3 regions of the Streptomyces sp. NBC_01275 genome follow, and region 1 is predicted to be linked to each of the others. Evidence: riboswitches for the same ligand, from Rfam matches in the RefSeq annotation. Region 1 holds a riboswitch; each other region holds the start of a gene.

What was found. Region 1 has a riboswitch for cyclic di-AMP ahead of OG562_RS26520 (C40 family peptidase). Riboswitches for the same ligand answer to the same signal wherever they lie in the genome.
Region 2: another riboswitch for cyclic di-AMP. It lies ahead of OG562_RS32025 (M23 family metallopeptidase); the one in region 1 lies ahead of OG562_RS26520 (C40 family peptidase).
Region 3: another riboswitch for cyclic di-AMP. It lies ahead of OG562_RS19940 (M23 family metallopeptidase); the one in region 1 lies ahead of OG562_RS26520 (C40 family peptidase).

What each region holds. Positions count from the first base shown of each region.
Region 1 covers NZ_JAPEOZ010000001.1:5,974,020-5,981,554, reverse strand. Annotated here, with positions in the region: gene pcrA (DNA helicase PcrA) at 1-1,649, opposite strand, end outside; cyclic di-AMP (ydaO/yuaA leader) riboswitch at 1,879-2,050, shown strand; gene OG562_RS26520 (C40 family peptidase) at 2,088-3,227, shown strand; gene OG562_RS26515 (tellurite resistance/C4-dicarboxylate transporter family protein) at 3,378-4,379, shown strand; gene OG562_RS26510 (hypothetical protein) at 4,357-4,710, opposite strand; gene OG562_RS26505 (C40 family peptidase) at 5,213-6,307, shown strand; gene OG562_RS26500 (response regulator transcription factor) at 6,394-7,161, opposite strand; gene OG562_RS26495 (ATP-binding protein) at 7,158-7,535, opposite strand, start outside.
Region 2 covers NZ_JAPEOZ010000001.1:7,210,137-7,217,671, forward strand. Annotated here, with positions in the region: gene OG562_RS32010 (DNA topoisomerase (ATP-hydrolyzing) subunit A) at 1-1,686, opposite strand, end outside; gene OG562_RS32015 (pitrilysin family protein) at 1,964-3,307, shown strand; gene OG562_RS32020 (pitrilysin family protein) at 3,304-4,692, shown strand; cyclic di-AMP (ydaO/yuaA leader) riboswitch at 4,894-5,092, shown strand; gene OG562_RS32025 (M23 family metallopeptidase) at 5,107-5,847, shown strand; gene OG562_RS32030 (GntR family transcriptional regulator) at 6,034-6,729, shown strand; gene OG562_RS32035 (HPr family phosphocarrier protein) at 6,890-7,171, opposite strand; gene OG562_RS32040 (bifunctional GNAT family N-acetyltransferase/acetate--CoA ligase family protein) at 7,349-7,535, shown strand, end outside.
Region 3 covers NZ_JAPEOZ010000001.1:4,555,743-4,563,277, forward strand. Annotated here, with positions in the region: gene OG562_RS19930 (PrsW family intramembrane metalloprotease) at 1-976, shown strand, start outside; gene OG562_RS19935 (aldo/keto reductase) at 1,002-1,946, opposite strand; gene OG562_RS19940 (M23 family metallopeptidase) at 2,107-3,129, opposite strand; cyclic di-AMP (ydaO/yuaA leader) riboswitch at 3,137-3,296, opposite strand; tRNA gene OG562_RS19945 (tRNA-Met) at 3,599-3,672, opposite strand; gene OG562_RS19950 (dihydrofolate reductase family protein) at 3,693-4,835, opposite strand; gene OG562_RS19955 (MarR family winged helix-turn-helix transcriptional regulator) at 4,904-5,428, shown strand; gene ribA (GTP cyclohydrolase II) at 5,650-6,294, shown strand; gene OG562_RS19965 (NUDIX domain-containing protein) at 6,287-7,015, opposite strand; gene OG562_RS19970 (DUF4406 domain-containing protein) at 7,012-7,413, opposite strand; gene OG562_RS19975 (DeoR/GlpR family DNA-binding transcription regulator) at 7,501-7,535, opposite strand, start outside.

The sequences.
Region 1 (7,535 bases):
GTACGGAGGTCCTCCATCAGCGTGTTGAACCGCTTGACGGCGTTCGTCGACCGCGCGGCCATGCCGTACGCCTCGTCGACGCGCTTCAAAGCCTGCGGGAAGCTGATCTTCTCGCGCTGGGACAGGGCGTCGATCATCGCCTCGGCGCGCTCGCCGATGCCGCGCTTGGGCACGTTGAGGATGCGACGCAGCGGGACCGAGTCCTCCGGGTTGGCGAGCACGCGCAGGTAGGCCAGGACGTCCCGGACCTCCTTGCGCTCGTAGAAACGGACGCCGCCGACGACCTTGTAGGGCAGGCCTACGCGGATGAAGATCTCTTCGAAGACACGGGACTGGGCGTTCGTACGGTAGAAGACCGCGACGTCGCCGGCCTTCGCGTCGCCCGCGTCGGTGAGACGGTCTATCTCCTCGGCGACGAACTGGGCCTCGTCGTGCTCGGTGTCGGCGACATAGCCGGTGATGCGCGCGCCCGCGCCCGCGTTGGTCCACAGGTTCTTCGGGCGGCGGGACTCGTTGCGCTCGATGACCGCGTTGGCGGCACTCAGAATCGTCTGCGTGGAGCGGTAGTTCTGCTCGAGGAGGATCGTCGTCGCGTCCGGGTAGTCCTCCTCGAACTGGAGGATGTTGCGGATCGTCGCGCCCCGGAAGGCGTAGATCGACTGGTCTGCGTCACCGACGACGCACAGCTCGGCGGGCGGCACGTCGTGCTCGCTGGGCGGTACGTCGACCGGGTGCTCCGCGCTGCCGACCAGTTCCCGCACGAGGGAGTACTGGGCGTGGTTGGTGTCCTGGTACTCGTCGACGAGGACATGGCGGAAGCGGCGGCGGTAGTGCTCGGCGACGTCCGGGAAGGCGCGCAGCAGATTGACCGTCGTCATGATCAGGTCGTCGAAGTCGAGGGCGTTCGCCTCGCGGAGACGGGACTGGTACATGGCGTAGGCCTGGGCGAGGGTCTTCTCGAAGCCGTCGCCGGCCTGGGCGGCGAAGTCCTCCTCGTCGATCAGCTCGTTCTTCAGGTTGCTGATCTTGGCGCTGAAGGACTTGGGCGGGAAGCGCTTGGGGTCGAGGTCCAGGTCACGGCAGACCAGGGCCATCAGACGCTTGGAGTCGGCCGCGTCGTAGATCGAGAAGGAGGAGGTGAAGCCGAGCTTCTTCGACTCGCGCCGCAGGATGCGCACGCACGCGCTGTGGAAGGTCATCACCCACATCGCGTTCGCACGCGGGCCGACGAGCTGCTCGACGCGCTCCTTCATCTCGCCCGCGGCCTTGTTGGTGAAGGTGATCGCGAGGATCTGGCCCGGGTGGACGCTGCGCTCGGCGAGCAGATGGGCGATGCGGTGGGTCAGCACGCGCGTCTTGCCGGAGCCTGCGCCGGCGACGATGAGCAGCGGGGCGCCGGCGTGGACGACGGCCGCGCGCTGGTTGTCGTTCAGCCCCTCCAGGAGCGCGGCCGCGTCGATCGCCGGGCGCGGGGCGCCGTCGCGGTAGTAGGCGTCCCGGTCCGGAGGCACGTCGAACTTCCCGCCGAACAGATCGTCCGGAACCTGCTCCGGTACGTGATCGTCCTCGGGCGGCGGCGGGGGCTCCCCCTCGTGGCCGCGAGGGCCCTGGAGGTCCGCCAGGAAGCTGTCGTCAAAGAGGCTGCTCATCGCTCTCCGAGTTTAGAGGGCCGCACTGACAACCGGCCGCCGTCCCGAAAACATCCCCCCTCACCTTCCGAGGTGGCCTTATCACCAACCGTGACCGCTTACCCGGCTTTCGTCGAAGGTCACGAAAATGTATCGGGCATATCACCCACCAACCTTCACACGAGCCACACGAGTTGGTTACCGTTTCGAGCAGGCCGTACGACCCCCACCGGCGAACGTCGCCGGGCCGCGCGGCCTTCCGCCGAGTCCGGCGCGCCCCCTCGCGGCAGCCGGAGCCGGGAACCCACCGTGACTCTGGGTGAGTCGGCCTGCCTTCCGCTCAAGGACGGGCCGTAGGGCAACCCTTCCGAACCACCCGCCCGAACCCGAGCCAACCCGGTAGGCGGATCACGGAAGGAGTCGCCTCCCTTGGCGTCGCAGCACCGCAAGCCACGCCTCATGGGCACGCGCGCAGCAGGCACCCGTCCCCCCGCTCTCGCCACTGCCGCCCTCACCTCCGTCGCCCTGCTCTCCCAGACGGCGAACGCCGCCCCCTCCGGCGACGGCGCGCCGAGTCTGGAGGAGGTCGAGAAGAAGGTCGACGACCTCTACCGTCGGGCGGAGTCGACGACCGAGAACCACAACGCCGCCAAGGAGAAGACGACCAAGCAGCGCCGGCGCGCCGACGGCCTCCTCGACGACGTCGCGCAGCGCACCCAGAAACTCAACGAGACACGGGAGCAGCAGGGTTCCTTCGCCGCCGCCCAGTACCGCACCGGCGTCTCCGCGCCCGACACGGCGACCTTCCTGCCCGCGGACACCCCGCAGCACTACGTCGACCAGACCCAGCCGAGCCTCGAGGCGCTGACCGACACGCAGAGCGACCTCAAGGCTGCCAAGTCCACCGTCCAGAAGAAGCTCGGCGACGCGCGCGTGCTGCTGTCCCAGCTGGCGACCCAGGAGAAGGCGCGGCTCGCGGCGATCGAGCAGCAGAAACAGGAGGAGGCCGCACGCCAGGCGGCGGAGCTGGCGCAGCGGCAGGCGGCGGAGCTGGCGCAGCGGCAGGCGGCGGCGGAACAGGCCGCCGCGCAGCGGGAGAGCGCCGACTCGACGAGCGCGGGCGCGGGCGTGAGCACGGGCGCTGGCACTGGCACTGGCACTGGCACTGGCACTGGCACTGGCACTGGCACGAGTACGGGCACGCCCGCCCCTGCCCCCGCCCCCGCCGACTCCTCGTACACCACCAAGGCCGAGAAGGCGCTCGCCTTCGCCCGCGCGCAGATCGGCAAGCCGTACGTGTGGGGCGCGACCGGACCCGACTCCTACGACTGCTCCGGGCTCACCCAGGCCGCCTGGAAGGCCGCGGGCGTCACCCTCCCGCGCACCGCCTACGACCAGGCCAACGCCGGCGCCGGCATCTCTCTCACCGACGCGCAACCCGGTGACCTGGTCTTCTTCTACGACGACGTCAGCCAGGTCGGCGTCTACATCGGCAACGGCATGATGATCCACGCCCCGAAGCCCGGCGGCTACGTCCGCGAGGAGTCGATCTACTACGACGGCGAGTCGGGCATCCACAGCGTGGTGCGGCCGGCCTGAGGGCACGCGCGGGCACCGGCGGGTTCCCGAAGGCACGCGCGCGTAGACGGTTACCTGAGGGCACGCGCGCGTAGAGGTGCGTCTTCCGCGTTTTCCCACCCCTCGCGTGTGCCCCTCGTATGCCGCAGCGTCCTCTTTAGCATCAGCCGCATGCCCGTCTTCTCCCCCCACCGCCTCCTGCTCCGCGTCCGGCGGGCGCAGCGTCCCCCGGCGGCCGGCGCCGCCGTGCTGGCGACCGCGATCCTGTCGGTGGGCCTGCGGCTGACGGGCCACGAGGCCCTGTCCCGCATCTCCCTGGCGCTGGCCGGCGCAGCGTGGCTGGCGCTGGGCGCGGACTTCGTCGTACGGCTGTTGTGGGAGCGTGAGCGGTGGCTGGCGGAGGCCGGGACGCCGGGGGCGCTCACCGCCGTGGCCGCGACGACGGTCCTCGGCACGCGTGTCTCGGCCCTCGGCCGGCAGTCCCTCGCGGAGGCGCTGCTGGCACTGGCGGCGGCGCTGTGGCCGGTGCTGCTGGCGGTCGTCGTACGGCACTGGCGGCGGCGTATGCGCGGGGCGGTGTTCCTGTGCTGTGTAGCCACGCAGGGGCTCGCCGTGCTGGCCGCCGCCCTCGCCCGGGCGGAGGCGACGGCCTGGCTCGCGCACACCGCGCTCGTGCTGTTCTGGCTGGGGCTGGTGCTCTACTGCCTCGCGCTGGCCCGCTTCGACCGGCGGCAGATCGCCGAGGGCGCCGGGGACCAGTGGGTGGCGGGCGGCGCGCTCGCCATCTCGGCGCTCGCCGGGGCGACGCTACTCGACGCCGAGGGCGGGGGCCTGTACCTGTGGAACGCCGACGACCGGGGCGTCCTGCGCTCGGTGACCGTCGCACTGCTGGTGCTCGACCTGGTCTGTTACGCCGTCCTCCTGGCCGCCGAGGTGCGGTGGCCGCGGCCGTACTACGACGTGTGCCGCTGGGCGACCGTGTTCCCGATGGGGATGACGGCGACGGCGACGCTCTCCGTGGCCGCGGCCGTCGACGTGCCATGGCTGAAGGGGCCGGGGCGGGTGCTGCTGTGGGTCGCGGTGGCGGCGTGGCTGACGGTCGCCGTCGGGGCGCTCGCGGCGGTCCGGGGCGGCGAAGGCGGCGCGTCCGTCAGGTCCAGAGCACCGCGATGAAGATGTTCACCACGGTCAGCAGCCCGACCAGGCCGAACAGGGGCTTCTCCACCTTCTCGTCGTCCCGCTTCACATAGACGAGGCCGAGGATCACGATCAGCAGGGCCAGCTTCACGCCGATCTTGATGTTGTTGACATGCTGGTCGTCCGCCTGGTTGAGACCGACCAGGATCACGCCGGTGACCAGCATCGTCGCCGCGCCGTGCAGCATCGCGGGCACGAAGCGCGCCGTGCCCTGACCCATCGCCTTCAGCTGGGTGAGGAAGCCGCCCAGGAGCGCGGCGATGCCGACGATGTGCAGGCCGACGAAGAGATGGATGAGTACGTCCATGAGCCGGATGCTAGTCAGCCGCACCGGAGCCTCCGGACACCGGCCCCTCCCCGGGTGACCGGGCCCGCGATACCGGACTTGCATATATGCGTCCCATAGCACCCGGCCGCTCCACGATGTCCCGGATTCACCCCTTCGGTCAGCGCGCCGCGTGAACCCGACGCGCCCGGCCCGGATTCTCGGACACATACGGTCACCCGACAGTCCGCTCACGCCACTTCCGCACATCGCGTTACCCACCCGACACCTACGGGCCTAGCGTCCTCCCCCAGGTGACCGGCTCCCCACCGCCGCCCGGGCCAGGGGCGGCAGTCGGCCACCACCGCCGAGAAGTCCGGCGGCGGCCCCGCTCCCCCTGTGCGGGCCGCCGTCGGACGCGTCAGCCGCTCCCCGCGGCCGTCCGTCCGCTCCCCCGCCGACGGCCGCGGGCTCGCTGACAGCCCGCGGCCGCCGCGGCGGCCGTGCGGACGAGGCGGTCGTACGAAAGGACGTGCAGTCCCACGTGGCAGCGCACCGCAAGCCCCGACAGCGCTCGCTCGGCGGCCAGACGGCCCGGACGGCGGCCACGCTCGCCCTCGCGGGCGTGGCGACGGCGACCGCCTTCGACGGCACCGGCCACGCCGAGCCGAATCTGACACCGGACCAGGTCAAGGCCAAGGTGGACAAGCTGTACCGGGAGGCGGAGGAGGCGACGGAGAGGTACAACGGCGCGCAGGCGAAGGCGACGGCGGCCGAGCAGCGTCTGGAGACTCTCCGGGACGAGGCGGCGCGCAAGGAGGAACGGCTCAACTCGGCTCGGGAGGCGCTGGGTTCGATGGCGGCGGCGCAGTACCGCAGCGGCGGCCTCGACCCGGCCGTGCAGCTGGCGCTCTCCGACGACCCCGACCAGTACCTCGACGGCGCCGCCTTCGCCGAACGGGCCGGCGACCGGCAGTCGGCCGCCGTCGCCGAGGTCCGCGGCCAGCTGCGGGAGATCGAACAGCTGCGCGGCGCCGCGCGCGTCGAGCTGACCTCCCTCAAAACGCGCCAGGCCGAGCTGAGAACCCACAAGAAGACCATCACCGGCAAGCTCGACGCAGCCCGCCGTCTGCTGTCCCAGCTGACGGCGGCGCAACGCGCCCGCATCGGGGAGGGCACAGGCGGCGGTGCGTACGGCGGCGGCACGGGTGACCGCGCGTCACGGGCGGCCGGGACCGGAGCGCGCGACAGCCTCCGGACACCCGGCTCTTCCGGCGCCGACGCCCCCAACTCCCGTGCGGCGGCCGCCGTCTCCTTCGCCTACTCCAAGCTGGGCAGCCCCTATGTGTGGGGGGCGACCGGCCCGGACGCCTTCGACTGCTCGGGGCTCATGCTGGCCGCGTACCGCTCCGCCGGCGTCTCCCTGCCCCGCACGACGTACGCCCAGATCGGCGCCGGACAGCGCGTCTCCCGCTCCGAACTCCTCCCGGGCGACCTGGTGTTCTTCTACTCGGGCATCTCCCACGTCGGCCTCTACATCGGAAACGGCCAGATGATCCACGCCCCCAACCCGTCGGCCCCGGTACGCGTGGCGCCGATCGACGAGATGCCGTTCGCGGGGGCGACGCGGGTGGTGTGAAGGGCCGAAGGGCCCCGGCCACCGGAGGCGGCAGCGCGACTCCCCCGTCCCGATCGCGCCGTCCGGTCACACCAGGCGGCTCCCGCTCACACCAGGCGGCGTGCCGTCGCCCACCGTGTCAGCTCGTGGCGGTTGGACAGCTGGAGCTTCCTGAGGACCGCCGAGACATGGGACTCGACCGTCTTCACGGAGATGAAGAGCTGCTTGGCGATCTCCTTGTAGGCGTACCCCCGGGCGATGAGGCGCAGGACCTCGCGCTCGCGCTGGGTGAGGCGGTCCAGGTCCTCGTCGACCGGCGGGGCGTCCGTGGAGGCGAAGGCGTCGAGGACGAATCCGGCCAGCCGCGGGGAGAAGACGGCGTCGCCCTCCTGGACGCGGAAGACGGAGGCGACCAGATCGGTGCCGGTGATCGTCTTGGTGACATAGCCCCGGGCGCCGCCGCGGATCACCCCGATCACGTCCTCCGCCGCGTCCGACACGGACAGGGCGAGGAAGCGCACCGGCTGTTCGGCGTCGGACATCAACGCGGCACAGCGGCGCAGCACCTCGACCCCGCCGCCGCCCGGCAGATGGACGTCGAGGAGCACCACCTCGGGCCGGGTCGCGGTGATGACCGTGACCGCCTGGTCGACGTCCGCGGCCTCGCCGACGACCTCGACGCCCGTCTGCTCGGTCTGGCCGATCTCGGCCTGCACCCCTGTGCGGAACATACGGTGGTCGTCGACGAGGACCACGCGCACATGTCGCCCGCTCGCGCCCTCGCCGTGGCCGACCTCGGCCGAACCGGCCGCTCCCGCCGCACTGTTCGTCCCGCTCGTCCCGCTCGTGCCGTTCGTGTCCGTCGGGTCGCTCATGACGTCTTCTCCGCCCTCTCCATCTCCAGCTCGACCTCCGTGCCGCCGCCCGGGACCGCCCGCAGCCGCGCCGTGCCGCCGTGGCGCTCCATGCGGCCGATGATCGATTCTCTGACGCCCATGCGGTCGGCGGGTATCGAGTCGAGGTCGAAGCCGGGGCCGCGGTCCCGGACGGACACGAAGACCGTCCTGCCCTCGACTTCGGCGTAGACCTGTACCGCGCCGCCCTCGCCACCGTACTTGGCGGCGTTCACCATCGCCTCGCGCGCGGCCTGCATCTGTGCCCCGACCCGGTCGTCGAGCGGGCAGTCGCCCACGACCACGACCTCGATCGGCACGCCGTGCTTGTCCTCGACCTCGGCGGCGCTGCGACG
Region 2 (7,535 bases), 1.2 Mb from region 1:
CACGGCCGAGACGATCACGTCGTGCCTGGTGCGCGGGCCGGCCTCCTCCTCGGTGTCCTCGGCGCTCTCCGTGGAGGGCTCGCCGTTCGCCGTACGGGCCAGCAGTCCCGTGGAGGACAGCAGGACGCGGCACGGGTCGTCCGCGACCTGGAGCGGCACCGCGGAGGTCGTGACGCCCGACGACTCCAGCAGGACCGTACGCCGCTCGGTGCCGAACTTCTTGGCCACCGCGGCCAGTTCGGCCGAGACCATCTTGCGCAGCTCGGCGTCGGAGTCCAGGATCCGGGTCAGCTCGGCGATCTCCGCGTTGAGCCGCTCCTGCTCGGCCTCCAGCTCGATGCGGTCGAACCTGGTCAGCCGGCGCAGCGGGGTGTCCAGGATGTACTGGGTCTGGATGTCCGACAGCGAGAAGCGCTCCATCAGACGCTGCTTGGCCTGCGCGCTGTTGTCGCTGGAGCGGATCAGCCGGATGACCTCGTCGATGTCGACGAGCGCCGTCAGCAGGCCCTCCACCAGATGCAGCCGGTCGCGGCGCTTGGTCCGGCGGAACTCGCTGCGGCGGCGCACCACCGTGAAACGGTGGTCGAGGTAGACCTCCAGGAGCTCCTTGAGGCCCAGCGTGAGCGGCTGGCCGTCCACCAGCGCCACGTTGTTGATGCCGAAGGACTCCTCCATCGGCGTCAGCTTGTACAGCTGCTCCAGGACCGCCTCCGGCACGAAGCCGTTCTTGATCTCGATGACCAGGCGCAGGCCGTGCGCGCGGTCGGTGAGGTCCTTGACGTCGGCGATGCCCTGGATCTTCTTCGAGCCGACCAGGTCCTTGATCTTGGCGATGACCTTCTCGGGGCCGACCGTGAAGGGCAGCTCGGTGACGACCAGGCCCTTGCGGCGGGCCGTCACCGTCTCCACCGACACCGTGGCGCGGATCTTGAAGGTGCCGCGGCCCGTCTCGTAGGCGTCCCGGATGCCCGAGAGGCCGACGATCCGGCCGCCGGTGGGCAGGTCGGGGCCCGGGACGTGCCGCATCAGGGCGTCCAGATCGGCGGCCGGGAAGCGGATCAGATGGCGGGCGGCGGCGATGACCTCGCCCAGGTTGTGCGGCGGCATGTTCGTGGCCATGCCGACCGCGATGCCCGACGAGCCGTTGACCAGGAGGTTCGGGAAGGCGGCGGGCAGCGCCACCGGCTCCTGCTCCTGGCCGTCGTAGTTCGGCGCGAAGTCGACCGTGTCTTCGTCGATCGACTCCGTCATCAGGCTTGTCGCCTCGGCCTGACGGCACTCCGTGTACCGCATCGCGGCCGGCGGGTCGTCGTTGCCCAGGGAGCCGAAGTTGCCGTGGCCGTCGACCAGCGGCACGCGCATGGAGAACGGCTGGGCCATGCGCACCAGGGCGTCGTAGATCGAGGCGTCGCCGTGCGGGTGCAGCTTGCCCATGACCTCGCCGACGACGCGGGCGCACTTGACGTACCCGCGGTCGGGGCGCAGGCCCATCTCGTTCATCTGGTAGACGATGCGGCGGTGCACCGGCTTGAGGCCGTCGCGGGCGTCCGGCAGGGCGCGGGAGTAGATGACCGAGTACGCGTACTCGAGGAAGGAGCCCTGCATCTCGTCGACGACGTCGATGTCGAGGATCCGCTCCTCGTACGACTCGTCGGGCGGCGGGGTCTTCGTGCTGCGGCGGGCCATCGCTGCCGGCTCCTTGCTGGGGCGTGTGACGGGATCTGACGCGGACCATTGTGGACCGTGGCACTGACAGTGCGGGCGAGGACCCGGCGTCGGCCGTCCGGCCCTGCGCCGGGAGGCATCTCCTTCACGGCTGCCCGCAGGCTACGCGATCTCGCTCTCGGCGTACGCCGTCCGGGAACTTCGCCGACCGTCCGCACGCTTGCATACAGTGGCAGGACCGGCAGGAAAAACGCGGTTTCCACGACCGCGTCCGCGATCGGAAGGGACGTACATGCCCATGGGTCACACGGCCACAGCCCAGGCAGGCTCCGGGGGCCTGACAGCGACCGAGCACCGCCTGGCCAACGGCCTGCGCGTGGTGCTCTCGGAGGACCGCCTGACCCCCGTAGCGGCGGTGTGCCTCTGGTACGACGTCGGCTCGCGCCACGAAGTCAAGGGCCGCACCGGCCTGGCTCACCTCTTCGAGCACCTGATGTTCCAGGGCTCCGGCCAGGTCAAGGGCAACGGTCACTTCGAGCTGGTCCAGGGCGCCGGCGGCTCCCTCAACGGCACCACCAGCTTCGAGCGCACCAACTACTTCGAGACCATGCCCGCTCACCAGTTGGAGCTCGCCCTCTGGCTGGAGGCCGACCGCATGGGCTCTCTGCTGGCGGCCCTGGACGACGAGTCCATGGAGAACCAGCGCGACGTCGTGAAGAACGAGCGCCGCCAGCGCTACGACAACGTCCCCTACGGCACGGCGTTCGAGAAGCTGACCGCCCTCGCCTACCCGGACGGCCACCCCTACCACCACACGCCGATCGGCTCCATGACCGACCTGGACGCGGCGACCCTGGAGGACGCGCGCGCGTTCTTCCGCACGTACTACGCGCCCAACAACGCGGTCCTGTCGGTCGTCGGCGACATCGACTCCGCGCAGACGCTCGCCTGGATCGAGAAGTACTTCGGCTCCATCCCCGGCCACGACGGCAAGCCCGAGCCCCGGGACGGCTCGCTGCCCGACGTCATCGGCGAGCAGCTGCGCGAGGTCGTCGAGGAGGAGGTCCCGGCCCGCGCCCTGATGGCCGCCTACCGCCTGCCGCAGGACGGCACGCGCGCGTCGGACGCGGCCGACCTGGCGCTCACCGTCCTCGGCGGCGGCGAGTCCTCCCGCCTGTACAACCGGCTCGTGCGCCGCGACCGTACGGCCGTCGCGGCCGGGTTCGGCCTGCTGCGGCTGGCCGGCGCGCCCTCCCTGGGCTGGCTGGACGTGAAGACCTCCGGCGACGTCGAGGTGCCCGTGATCGAGGCCGCCATCGACGAGGAGCTCGCCCGGTTCGCCGAGGAGGGCCCCACGGCCGAGGAGATGGAGCGCGCCCAGGCCCAGTTGGAGCGCGAGTGGCTGGACCGGCTCGGCACGGTCGCCGGCCGCGCGGACGAACTGTGCCGGTTCGCCGTCCTGTTCGGCGACCCGCAGCTCGCCCTGACCGCCGTCCAGCGGGTCCTGGACATCACGCCCGAGGAGGTGCGGGAGGTCGCCAAGGCCCGACTGCGCCCCGACAACCGCGCGGTGCTCGTCTACGAGCCGACCGCCGCCGAAGCCCCCGCCGACCAGGACGAGAACGAGGAGGCGGCGCAGTGACCGAGCTCGCCACGATGGACTTCCACCCCCAGCCCCAGGCGGGCGAGGCCAGGCCGTGGGCGTTCCCGGCGCCCGAGCGCGCCGCGCTGGACAACGGCCTGACGGTCCTGCACTGCCACCGCCCCGGCCAGCAGGTCGTCGCCGTCGAGGTCCTCCTCGACGCGCCCTTGGACGCCGAGCCGGCCGGCCTCGACGGCGTCGCCACGATCATGGCGCGGGCCTTCTCCGAGGGCACCGACAAGCACTCCGCCGAGGAGTTCGCCGCCGAGCTGGAGCGCTGCGGCGCCACCCTCGACATGCACGCCGACCACCCCGGCGTCCGCCTCAGCCTCGAAGTCCCGGCCTCGCGCCTGGCCAAGGCGCTCGGCCTGCTCGCCGACGCCCTCAGGGCGCCCGCGTTCGCCGACAGCGAGATCGAGCGCCTCGTCCGCAACCGCCTGGACGAGATCCCGCACGAGCTGGCCAACCCCTCCCGGCGCGCCGCCAAGGAGCTCTCCAAGGAGCTGTTCCCGGCCACCGCGCGCATGTCGCGCCCCCGCCAGGGCACCGCGGAGACCGTCGAGAAGATCGACGCCGCGGCCGTACGCGCCTTCTACGAGAGGCACGTTCGCCCGTCCACGGCCACCGCCGTGGTCGTCGGCGACCTCACCGGCATCGAGCTGGAGGCGCTCCTCGGCGACACGCTGGGCGCCTGGACGGGCTCCTCGGCCCAGCCGCGGCCGGTGCCGCCGGTGACCGCCGACGACACCGGACGGGTCGTCATCGTGGACCGCCCCGGCGCCGTCCAGACGCAGGTGCTGATCGGCCGGATCGGCGCCGACCGGCACGACCGCGTGTGGCCCGCCCAGGTCCTCGGCACGTACTGCCTCGGCGGCACCCTCACCTCCCGCCTGGACCGCGTCCTGCGCGAGGAGAAGGGCTACACCTACGGCGTGCGGGCGTTCGGGCAGGTCCTGCGGTCCGCGCCGGACGGCACGGGCGCCGCGATGCTCGCCATCAGCGGCTCCGTCGACACCCCGAACACCGGTCCCGCCCTGGACGACCTCTGGAAGGTGCTGCGCACCCTCGCCGCCGAGGGACTGACCGACGCCGAACGCGACGTGGCCGTGCAGAACCTGGTCGGTGTGGCGCCGCTGAAGTACGAGACCGCCGCAGCCGTCGCCGGCACGCTGGCCGACCAGGTCGAGCAGTACCTGCCCGACGACTTCCAGGCGACGCTGTACCGGCAACTCGCCGCGACCGGCACGGTGGAGGCCACCGCGGCGGCCGTGAGCGCCTTCCCCGTGGACCGTCTGGTGACCGTCCTCGTCGGCGACGCCGCGCAGATCAAGGAGCCGGTCGAGGCGCTCGGTCTCGGCGAAGTGAAGGTCGTCGCCGCGGAGTAGGCCGAAGCGGCGGCACGCGCGTGTGGGGCCCTGGTCGACGGAAGCGTCACCAGGGCCCTCAGATGTCCGAATTGGGGCGGAGGTTGCCCGTCTGCCCTGTGGGATGCGCTACAAAACCCGTCATCGGCTTGGGGATGGGGAGCCGCCCCGCTTAGCTTCGTCCGGGCTGTTCGTCAGGCAGTGCGCCGCATCCGCGGCAGCGGACAGTCATCGCCGAGTCCCCGCATGGCGCGAGCCAGGGGAGCCGGGGACCCTCCCTCCTGTCGCCGCGTTCGCGGCTGGAGGGGCCCAGAAGTCCCTGGGGTGAATCGGACGCCCGCGCAGGTCGCGAGGGCGCCCGTAGGAGACCTTCCTGCTCCGAACCCGTCAGCTAACCCGGTAGGCGAGAGGGAAGGAAAGGACACCCCCGACTTCATGGCGTTCACCTGCGCCCCCGGGAAGCACCGTCGGCCCAGCCGGATGAAGCGCACCACCGCCCGCGCGGCGGGCGTCGCGGCGCTCACCACCACCGGCGTCGTCGCCACCGTCGCCTCCCCGGCCCTCGCGGCCGAGCCCACCCCCGAGCAGACCGGGCTGATCCCCGTCGTCACCGCCGGCGAAGCCGTCGCCGAGCAGATCGACGACCAGGTCGCCGTGCAGATGAAGGCCGCCTACGAGGAGGCCGCGCGCGAGGCGGCCGCCAAGAAGGCCGTGGAGGAGCGCGAGGCACGCGTGCGTGCGGCCCGTGAGGCCGAGCGCAAGCGGCTCAACGCCTTCGTGCTGCCGATCACCGGCTCCTACGTCTCCACCGGCTACCACGCCAGCAGTTCGCTGTGGTCCTCCGGCAGCCACACCGGCATCGACTTCCACGCCGCGAGCGGCACTTCGGTGCACGCGGTCGGCCTGGGCACCGTCGTCGAGGCCGGCTGGGGAGGGTCGTACGGCAATCAGGTGGTCGTCAAGATGAACGACGGCACGTACACCCAGTACGGCCATCTGTCGTCCATCGGCGTCTCGGTGGGCCAGCAGGTCACCCCCGGCCAGCAGATCGGCCTGTCCGGCGCGACCGGCAACGTCACCGGCCCGCATCTGCACTTCGAGGCCCGCACGACGGCGGAGTACGGCTCGGACATCGACCCCGTCGCCTACCTCCGCACGCACGGCGTGAACCTCTGACGACGTTCGGCGACAGATCGTCGAGCCCCGGCCCCCGTGGCCGGGGCTTTCGTCGTTTCCGAGGCCCTGCTGTCCAAAAAATATCCCTGGATTCCGGCCCGCCATCGGAAATTCCCGCTCATTGCAATAGAGTCACTGAACACGTCAATCGTCGACGTTTCACGGGGATTAAGGCGGAGGTCCGTCATGCGTATTCCGGCGCACTCGGTGTGCACGGCCATCCGGGACGACATCGTCGCGGGTGTCTACGAGCGCGGCAGCCGCCTCACCGAGGAACTCCTCGCCCGCCGCTACGGCGTTTCCCGCGTTCCGGTCAGAGAGGCGCTGCGCACGCTGGAGGCGGAGGGCTTCGTCGTGACGCGGCGGCACGCGGGCGCGTGCGTCGCCGAGCCGACCGAGCAGGAGGCCGCCGACCTGCTGGAGATGCGCATGCTGCTGGAGCCGCTCGGCGCCTCCCGGGCCGCCCAGCGCCGCACCGAGGCCCATCTCAAGGTGCTGCGCGGGCTCGTCCGGCTGGGCCAGGAACGCGCCCGGAGGGGCAACAGCGAGGATCTGCGCTCGCTGGGCAGCTGGTTCCACGAGACGCTCGCCCAGGCCTCCGGCAGCCACGCCCTGACGTCGACGCTGACCCAGCTGCGCCACAAGATCGCCTGGATGTACGCGATCGAGGCGCCGGCCAACCCCGTGGAGTCCTGGGCGGAGCACGGCGCGATCGTGGACGCGGTGGCGCGCGGCGACGGGGAGCGTGCGCGGGCGATCACGGCGCTGCACACCGAGCGCGCGACGGCCGCGCACCGGCTGCGCTTTTCCGCCGGAGCCGACCGCCAGGACCGTGTGAGGACTTCGCAACATCCCGTAAACATGACGGGCCTGCGTCATTAACACGAGGGCCGTATACAAAGAGAAGATAATTCGCGGGGCGCTATTTATGCTGCCCGTTGAAGGGAAATGCAAAGGGCCCGCCCGATAATTCGGACGAGCCCTTCGGAGTTGCGGCGCGATGTCTTTGAGGTCAAGGCCGCCGCAACCGTCGATTTCCCGCTCAGACGGTCTCGGGGAGTTCCTCGAGACCCTCGGCGACCAGCTTCGCCAGTCGGTCGAGCGACGCGTCCGCGCCCTCGGCCTCGGAGGCGAGGACGATCTCCTCGCCGCCCTGGGCGCCCAGGCCGAGAACGGCCAGCATGGAGGCCGCGTTGACGGGGTTGCCGTCGGCCTTGGCGATCGTCACCGGGATGCCTGCGGCCGTGGCGGCCCGGACGAAGATGGAAGCGGGGCGGGCGTGAAGGCCCTCGGCCCAGCCGACGTTGACGCGGCGCTCAGCCATGTGATGCTGCCCTTCGGTGTTCAGGTTGTCTAGACCAGTGTTCCACACGTGAAGCGTGTGAGGGAGGGTCCGTGTGAACCGTCCCGGTGTGGTCGTCGGATCGCGGCCTCGATCCGACGTCCGTCCTCCACAGACTGCCTCGCGCCGTTGTCGTACGCGAGCCGTACTCTGGGCCCCATGCAGAGCGCGTCGGACCGGCACGAGTACCCCGCCCACTGGGAGGCCGACGTGGTGCTGCGCGACGGCGGCACCGCACGCATCCGCCCCATCACCGTCGATGACGCCGAGCGCCTGGTCAGCTTCTATGAGCAGGTCTCGGACGAGTCGAAGTACTACCGCTTCTTCGCGCCCTACCCGCGCCTGT
Region 3 (7,535 bases), 1.4 Mb from region 1:
CGTGGTGATAGCGGGGGTCACCGCGACCGGCTTCGCGTTCACCGAGAACATCCTCTACCTCGGCACCGCCTTCGGCACCGACCAGCTCTCCGGCGACAGCGGCATCGCCTCCGTCACCGCCGCGACCTTCTTCGTCCGCGTGATCATGTCGCCGTTCGCGCACCCCCTGTTCACGGTCCTGACCGGCATCGGCTTCGGCGTCGCCGCGCTCTCCGGGAACCGCCTGCGCCTGCGGCACGTCCTGCTCCCGCTGTCCGGGCTGCTCCTGGCGATGGGCATGCACGCCCTGTGGAACGGCTCCTCGACGTTCGGCGAGTTCGGGTTCTTCGCGGTGTACGGGGCGTTCATGGTGCCCGCGTTCGGGCTGCTGACCTGGCTGGTGGTGTGGACGCGCCAACGTGAGCTGCGCACCGTGCGCGAGGAGCTGCCCGCCTACACGGCCGCCGGCTGGCTCAGCCCGGCCGAGCCGTACGCGCTGGGCTCGATGCGGGCACGGCGGCTGGCCCGCGAGTACGCCCAGCAGCGCCTGGGCCGGCCGGCGGCGCAGGCGGTGGCGCAGTACGAGGCGTACGCGACCTCCCTGGCGTTTCTGCGGCACCGCGGGCGACAGGGGCGGGCCGACGCCGACTTCGTCGTACGGGAACGGGAGTTGCTGAACGAGCTGTGGCGCCGCAGGGAGCTGGCGCGGCCCGCGCTGGACCATGCAGCGTGGATGACGGCTCCACCGGTACGGGTGGCTGTGCCGGCGACGCCCTGGCCGGTGTACGGGGCGGTGTACGGGACGCACGGGATGCACGGGGCTCCTGGACCGCACGGGATGCACGGGGCTCCTGGGCCGCACGGGGTGCACGACCCGGCGCAGGGACCCGGCCCTGGCCCCGGACAGGGCTACGGGTACGGCTACGGGTACGGGTACGGGTACGGGTACGGATATCCGGCGGCGCAGCACCCCAGCTACAACCCCTACCAGTCGTAGGGGATGCAGCTGGTCGTACGGACCGCTACGCCGACGCCTCCGTCAACTTCTCGAGTTCGGCCTGCGTCAGCTCCAGCTCCGCCACGCCCAGCAGCGCCGGCAGCTGCTCGACCGTACGGGCGGACGCGATCGGCGCGGCGATCGTCGGCTGGGCCGCGAGCCAGGCCAGGGCCACCGTGGCGACCTGGGTGTCGTGGGCCTGGGCGATCTCGTCCAGGGCGGTGAGGACCTTCTGGCCCCGCTCGGAGTCGAGGTGCTTGGCCGCGCCGGAGGCCCGCGGGCTCTCCACCGTCGTACCGGGCCGGTACTTGCCGGTGAGGAAGCCGGAGGCCAGCGCGTAGTACGGGACGGCGGCGAGGCCGGAGGCGGCGGCGAGGTCCTGCAGCTCGCCCTCGTAGGTGTCGCGTGAGACCAGGTTGTAGTGGGGCTGGAGGGCGACGTAGCGGGCCAGGCCCTCGCGGTCGGAGAACTCCAGGGACGCCCGCAGCCGCTCCGGGGAGATGTTGGAGGCCGCGATGTGCCGCACCTTGCCCGCCTTCACCAGGTCGTCCAGCGCGCCGACGATCTCCTCGACCGGGACCTCGGGCTTGTCGAAGTGGGTGTAGTAGAGGTCGATGCGGTCGGTGTCCAGGCGACGCAGGGATGCGTCGGCGGCGGCCTTGATGTTCGCGGCGGTCAGGCCCGGGAACTCGGGGTGCTGGCTGACCTTGGTGGCGATCACGATGTCGTCGCGGTTGCCGCGCGCCTTGATCCACTTGCCGATGACGGTCTCGGACTCACCGCCCTGATGGCCCTCGATCCACGCCGAGTAGGAGTCGGCGGTGTCGATGAAGTTGCCGCCGGCGTCCGCGTAGGCGTCGAGGACGGCGAGGGAGGCGGCCTCGTCGGCGGTCCAGCCGAAGACGTTGCCGCCGAGGGAGAGCGGGAAGACCTTGAGGTCGGAGGAGCCGAGCTGGCGAAGAGAAGTCATGCTTTGGATCAACGCCGTGCCGGAGAGGCCCATTCCGTGCACTGTACGAAGAACGTGTGAACAGCACGAGGGGACCGGCAGACGGAACCGGCAGCCCTGACGTCGGGGGGGTGTCGTCAGGGCTGCCGGGGTTCCAACGGGCGGGGGAGACCCTTACGGGTCAGGGGTTGAGGCCCTTGCTCCGCAGCCAGGACATGGGGTCGATGCCGTCGGCGCTGCCGTTCGGGTGGACCTCGAGGTGGAGGTGGGCGCCGGTGACGTTCCCGGTGGCGCCGACGCGGCCGATGACGTCGCCCGTGCCGACCTTCTGGCCGACACTGACGCTGATCGACGACTGGTGGCAGAACCACAGCTCGGTTCCGTCGTCCAGAGTCAGGATGGTGCGGTAGCCGTAGGAACCGGCCCAGCCCGCCTCGGTGACGGTCCCGCTGTGGACGGCCTTGATGAGGGTGCCCGTGGGCGCGGCGAAGTCGAGGCCGGTGTGGTACCCGGACGACCAGAGCGAGCCGGCCTGACCGAAGGTCGAGGTGATGGTGTACGAGGAGGTCGGCAGCGTGTACTGCTTGGCCAGCTCGGCCAGGCGCGCGGCCTCGGCCTTCTTCTTGGCCTCCGCTTCCGCCTTCTCCTTCGCGGCCGCGGCCTTGGCCTTGGCTTCCTTCTCGGCCTTGGCGGTCGCGGCGGCCTCTGCCTTGGCGGCGGCGACCTTGGCCTTCGCCTCGATCTGCGTCTGCTGCGACTCGGCCTGCGCCATGATCCGGCTGCGCAGCGCCTCGCCGGCGTCGGCGGCGCCGCCCTGGGCGGTGTCGTCGGACTCGGTGCCGAAGCTGCTGAGGGCGGGCGCGGGCTCCGGGGGGGCGTCGTCCTCCGTGAGAAGGCCGCCCACCGAGGGGAGGTCGGGCATGGAGATGGAGACCGGCGCCTTGCCGGTGTTGGCGCTGGCCATGCCGCCCGCGCTGACGGCGGCTATGACGCCGACGCCGAGGACGGTGGAGCTGCGGGCGAACCCGCCGCCGCGCTGCTTGGCGACGCGGTGCTTGCCGCGTACCGGGCGAACGGACTCCGCGGTGGGGTTCCATTCCTCCCAGGGGCCCTCGTCGGTGCGGTAGGTGCCGAAGCCGAAGGTCTCGGGGGAACGCTGGCCCGGCACGAACGGGGCTTCTGGGGCAGGCGGGTTGGACGCCACGCGGGCGTACTCCTTTCCTTCCGTCGCCTACCGGGTTAGCTGACGGGTTCGGAGCGGGAAGGTCTCCTACGCGCGTATACCGGCCGTTGCCACACGGCGGCTTCCGCGAGATTCACCCCAAGGTGGTGGTTCCCCGGTTCCCTTGCGGGATTCGGCAGTGCGCACGGAGCCGACTCTTGTGTCGGCTGGGACGACCGCGCTGCGTTATCGAACGTTAATAGACCTAGGGGTGGGTTTCCAAGCTGTTCCCCTTGATCAACAACATTCATGGCCTGGACTTTCAGGCCATGACCGGTGAAAAACGGGCGAGTTGACCTCACCTCGGGAACGCTTCAGCAGTCACACGCGTTTTGATGGTGACTCAGCTGTTATGCGCAGGGCGGTCGAGCGGTCACGAGGGGTGACGACATGAGGAAGGCAAACAAACCGAGGGCCGGAACCCTTTCGGATTCCGGCCCTCGGCCTTCAGTAGCGGGGACAGGATTTGAACCTGCGACCTCTGGGTTATGAGCCCAGCGAGCTACCGAGCTGCTCCACCCCGCGTCGTTGTTGACTTAACTGTATCACCCGCTCAGGTGCAGGTTCGCCACCTGCGCCCGCTCCTCGTATTCCGGGAGTACGACGACGTCGACGCCCTCGGCCGCGAGGAGCCCGGTGCCGTCCGCCTCCGTGACGAAGGTGTTGGGCTCCCGCCAGGCCGTGACGACCCGGCGCACGCCCGCGTCGAGGATGAGACGGGCGCAGGGGGTGGGGCGGGAGGAGCGGTGCGCGCAGGGCTCCAGGCTGCTGTAGACGGTGGCGCCGGGCAGCCGGGGGTCGGCGGGGTCGAGCTTGGCGAGGGCGGCCTCCTCGGCGTGCACGACCGGGTCGCCGGCCTCCCGGGAGTGGCCGCGCGCCAGCTCCGTGCCGTCGGCGGCCACGATCACCGCGCCGACGCTGAAGGCGGTCCGCGAGGGAGGACACTCGGCCGCGAGATCGCAGGCCAGGGCCAGCCAGCGGCGGTCGGCCGCGGAGGGGAGCGGGCCGGCGCCGGGGGCGGTGGGCTCGTAGCGCATGAGGACCACGTCCTCGATCCGCCGGGTCTCGGTCAGGCGCAGGCGTCCGCCCTGGTAGCCGCCCGGGCCGAAGAGGCGGGGCGCGTCCGGGTCGCCCACGAGGAGCGGGGCGAGGACGAGCTGGAGTTCGTCGGCGAGGCCCTGCTGGAGCAATTGGGTGTGGATGGTTCCGCCGCCCTCGACCATGAGCCGGCGTACGCCGCGCTCGGCGTGGAGGTGCTCGAGGAGCCGCCGCCAGTCCAGTTCGGGGCCGAGGGGGACGACATCGGCGGCGAGCCCCAGCGACCGGGCCCGGACCGCGCCCTTCTCGGTCGTGTACACGACCTTCTCGCCGCCCGTGTGCCAGAACTTCGCCGCCGGGTCGAGGTCGCCGGAGCCGCTGACGGTGACCTTCAGGGGGTACTCCGCCTTCCCGGCCGCCACCCGTACGGTGCGCCGCTCGGGGGAGTTCACCAGCAGCCGGGGGTTGTCGGCGCGGATGGTGCCGGCGCCGACGAGGATCGCGTCGACGCCGGCCCGCACCTCGTCGACCCGGTCGAAGTCGGCGGGGCTGGAGAGCAGCAGGCGCTCGGGGGAGGTGTCGTCGAGGTAGCCGTCGAGGGAGACGGCGGCGGACAGCAGGACGTACGGGTACAGGTACGGGTACGACATCGGCGCGGCTCTCCAGGAACGACGGCAGGGTCTTGGTTCAAGTTTGAAACAAACCTACACTGGGTGGCATGACGACCCGCTGGCTCACCCCCGAGGAGCAGCGCGCCTGGCGCGCGTACATCGCCGCGACGCACCTCCTGGAGGACGCGATCGACCGACAGCTCCAGCAGGACGCCGGCATGCCCCACCTGTACTACTCCATCCTCGCCAATCTCTCCGAGACGCCGGAGCGTCAGCTGCGTATGACCGACCTGGCCGAGCGGACGAAGATCACCCGCAGTCGACTGACGTACGCGGTGACGCGGCTGGAGAAGGACGGGCTGGTCCGGCGGGAGAACTGCCGGTGGGACAAGCGGGGCAGCGTCGCCGTCCTGACCGACGAGGGGATGGCCGTACTGGAACGGACCGCCCCGGGCCATGTCGAGACCGTGCGGGACTCGCTGTTCGCTCACCTGAACGAGGAGCAGGTGGGGCAGCTGGAGGAGATCTGCACGGGCATCGCTCGGGCGCTGGAGGAGGACGGGACGCGGCCGGCGGACGACGACGTGCCGTGGCGGAGGCGGTCGTCGCCGCCGTCGTCGTCCTGTTCGTGATCTGGGTCGCAATCCAGTTGCTTCAAATTTAAAACATGGGTAGGGTCTCGAAGCGAGGGCCTGCTTCAAATCTGAAGCAGATGCTCGTTTTGCTCCTTGTCGCTTGTCGCTTGTCGCTTGTCGCTTGTCGCTTGTCGCTTGTTCTTCGCTGCTTGCCTCTTGCCGTTAGTTCTCTGTTCTTCGTTCTTCGTTCTTTGTTTCACCGGACCCGGGAGACCCGCATGCCCGACACCCCCGCCGCCGCCACCCAGCGCGCCCGCGTCCGCGTACCGCTGCGCTTCCCCGACGGATACTCCGTCGACGCCGAACTCGTCACCTTCCACGGTCTGGCCGACGGCCTCGAGCATGTCGCCGTCGTCCTCGGCGAACCGGCCCCCGGCGCCGTCCCGCTGGTCCGGCTGCACTCCGAGTGCCTGACCGGGGACGTCTTCGGCTCCGCGCGCTGCGACTGCGGACCCCAGCTGCGCGAGGCGGTCGAGCGGATAGCCGAGACGGGCGGCGTCCTGCTCTACCTCCGTCAGGAGGGCCGCGGCATCGGCCTCTACAACAAGCTCGACGCGTACGCCCTCCAGGACCAGGGCCTGGACACCTACGAGGCGAACGCCGCCCTCGGGCTGCCGGAGGACGGCCGGGACTACACCGCCGCCGCCCAGATGCTGCGCGCCCTCGGCATCACCGAGCTGGACCTGCTGTCCAACAACCCCGACAAGGCGGAGCAGTTGAGGGGACTGGGCACGGACGTCCACGACCGGGTCCCGACGGGCGTCTTCACGACCCCGCACAACGTCCGCTACCTGCGCGCGAAGGTCCTGCAGACCCAGCACACGCTGCCGCTGGCGGACCTCACGGAGCTCAGCGTCAGCTGATCCGGCCCGACGGGGAGTGGCCCTGGGAGGAGTCCCGGATGGAGTCCCGGAAGGGACCGTCGAGGGCGGCCCACTGGAGCAGCATGATGGCCTTGGCGTCGGCGATCGCTCCCGTGCGGACGAGGTCGAGGGCCTCGGCGAAGGGGAGTTCGACCACGGCGATGTCCTCGCCCTCGGCCGCCACGCCCGCCGTGTCGACGCCGGGGGCCGAGGCGTCGTAGGGGGCGGCGAAGAAGCTGAGGCGTTCGGTGACCGAGCCGGGGCTCATGTACACGTCGAAGACATGCTCGACCTCGTGGACGGCGCGTCCGGTCTCCTCGGCGGCCTCACGGCGGATCGCCTCCCGTGGATCGTCCCCGTCCAGGAGACCGGCGGCGGTCTCCAGCAGCATCCCGTCGGGGTGCCCGTTGACGTACGCGGGCAGCCGGAACTGACGGGTCAGCAGGACCGTGCGCCGGTCGGGGTCGTAGAGCAGGATCGTCGCGCCGTCGCCCCGGTCGTAGGTCTCGCGCCGCTCGCGGCTCCAGTGGCCGTCGCTGTGCCGGTAGTCGAAGGTGGTGCGCCGCAGGACGGACCAGTCGCAGGCGAGCACCTCCACCTCCTGGACGCGGACGCGCGGATTGCCGGTCAGGTCGCGCCCCTGACGGTCGAGGCCGGTGCGGCCGCGGGGGTCGGGGACGTCGATGCCGGGACGGGGCGCGGTTTCGAGGTCGTCGGTCATCGGCGGCCGCCCGAAGTGTCGTGTACGTCGGCCGGTCGAGGTACGTCGGCGAGGTCGCCGTAGGTCTTCTTGCCCAGAGCGTGGGCCCGGGCGATCATGCGGTCCGCGCCCTGGGACGGGCCCCCGATGCGCAGGACCGCGTCGCAGCGGTCGAGCAGGCGTTCGGCGACGGGGTGGAAGAGTTCGTCGAAGAGCGGGTCGCCCGGGGCGGTGCTGCCGGCCGCCTCCAGCAGGGGCAGCGCGAGCGCCTCGCCGGTGACGGGCAGATGCCCGGCGCGGTACAGGGCGAGGGCGGCCTCGTTCATGGCGCGTACGTTGGCCGCGAGCTTCGCGGGGTCGTCGCCGGTGCCGGAACGGTACGGGCCGGCTACCAGGATCATCAGCGGGGACTGGGGCATGGGGTGCTCCTCACAAGGCTCACAAGGCTCACAGGGCCCGGGCCCTGACGGGGCCTTGACGGGCCTTGACCGGCCTTCACGGGGCCCTCACGGGGCCAGATGGATCTCGACGCCCGCCTCGC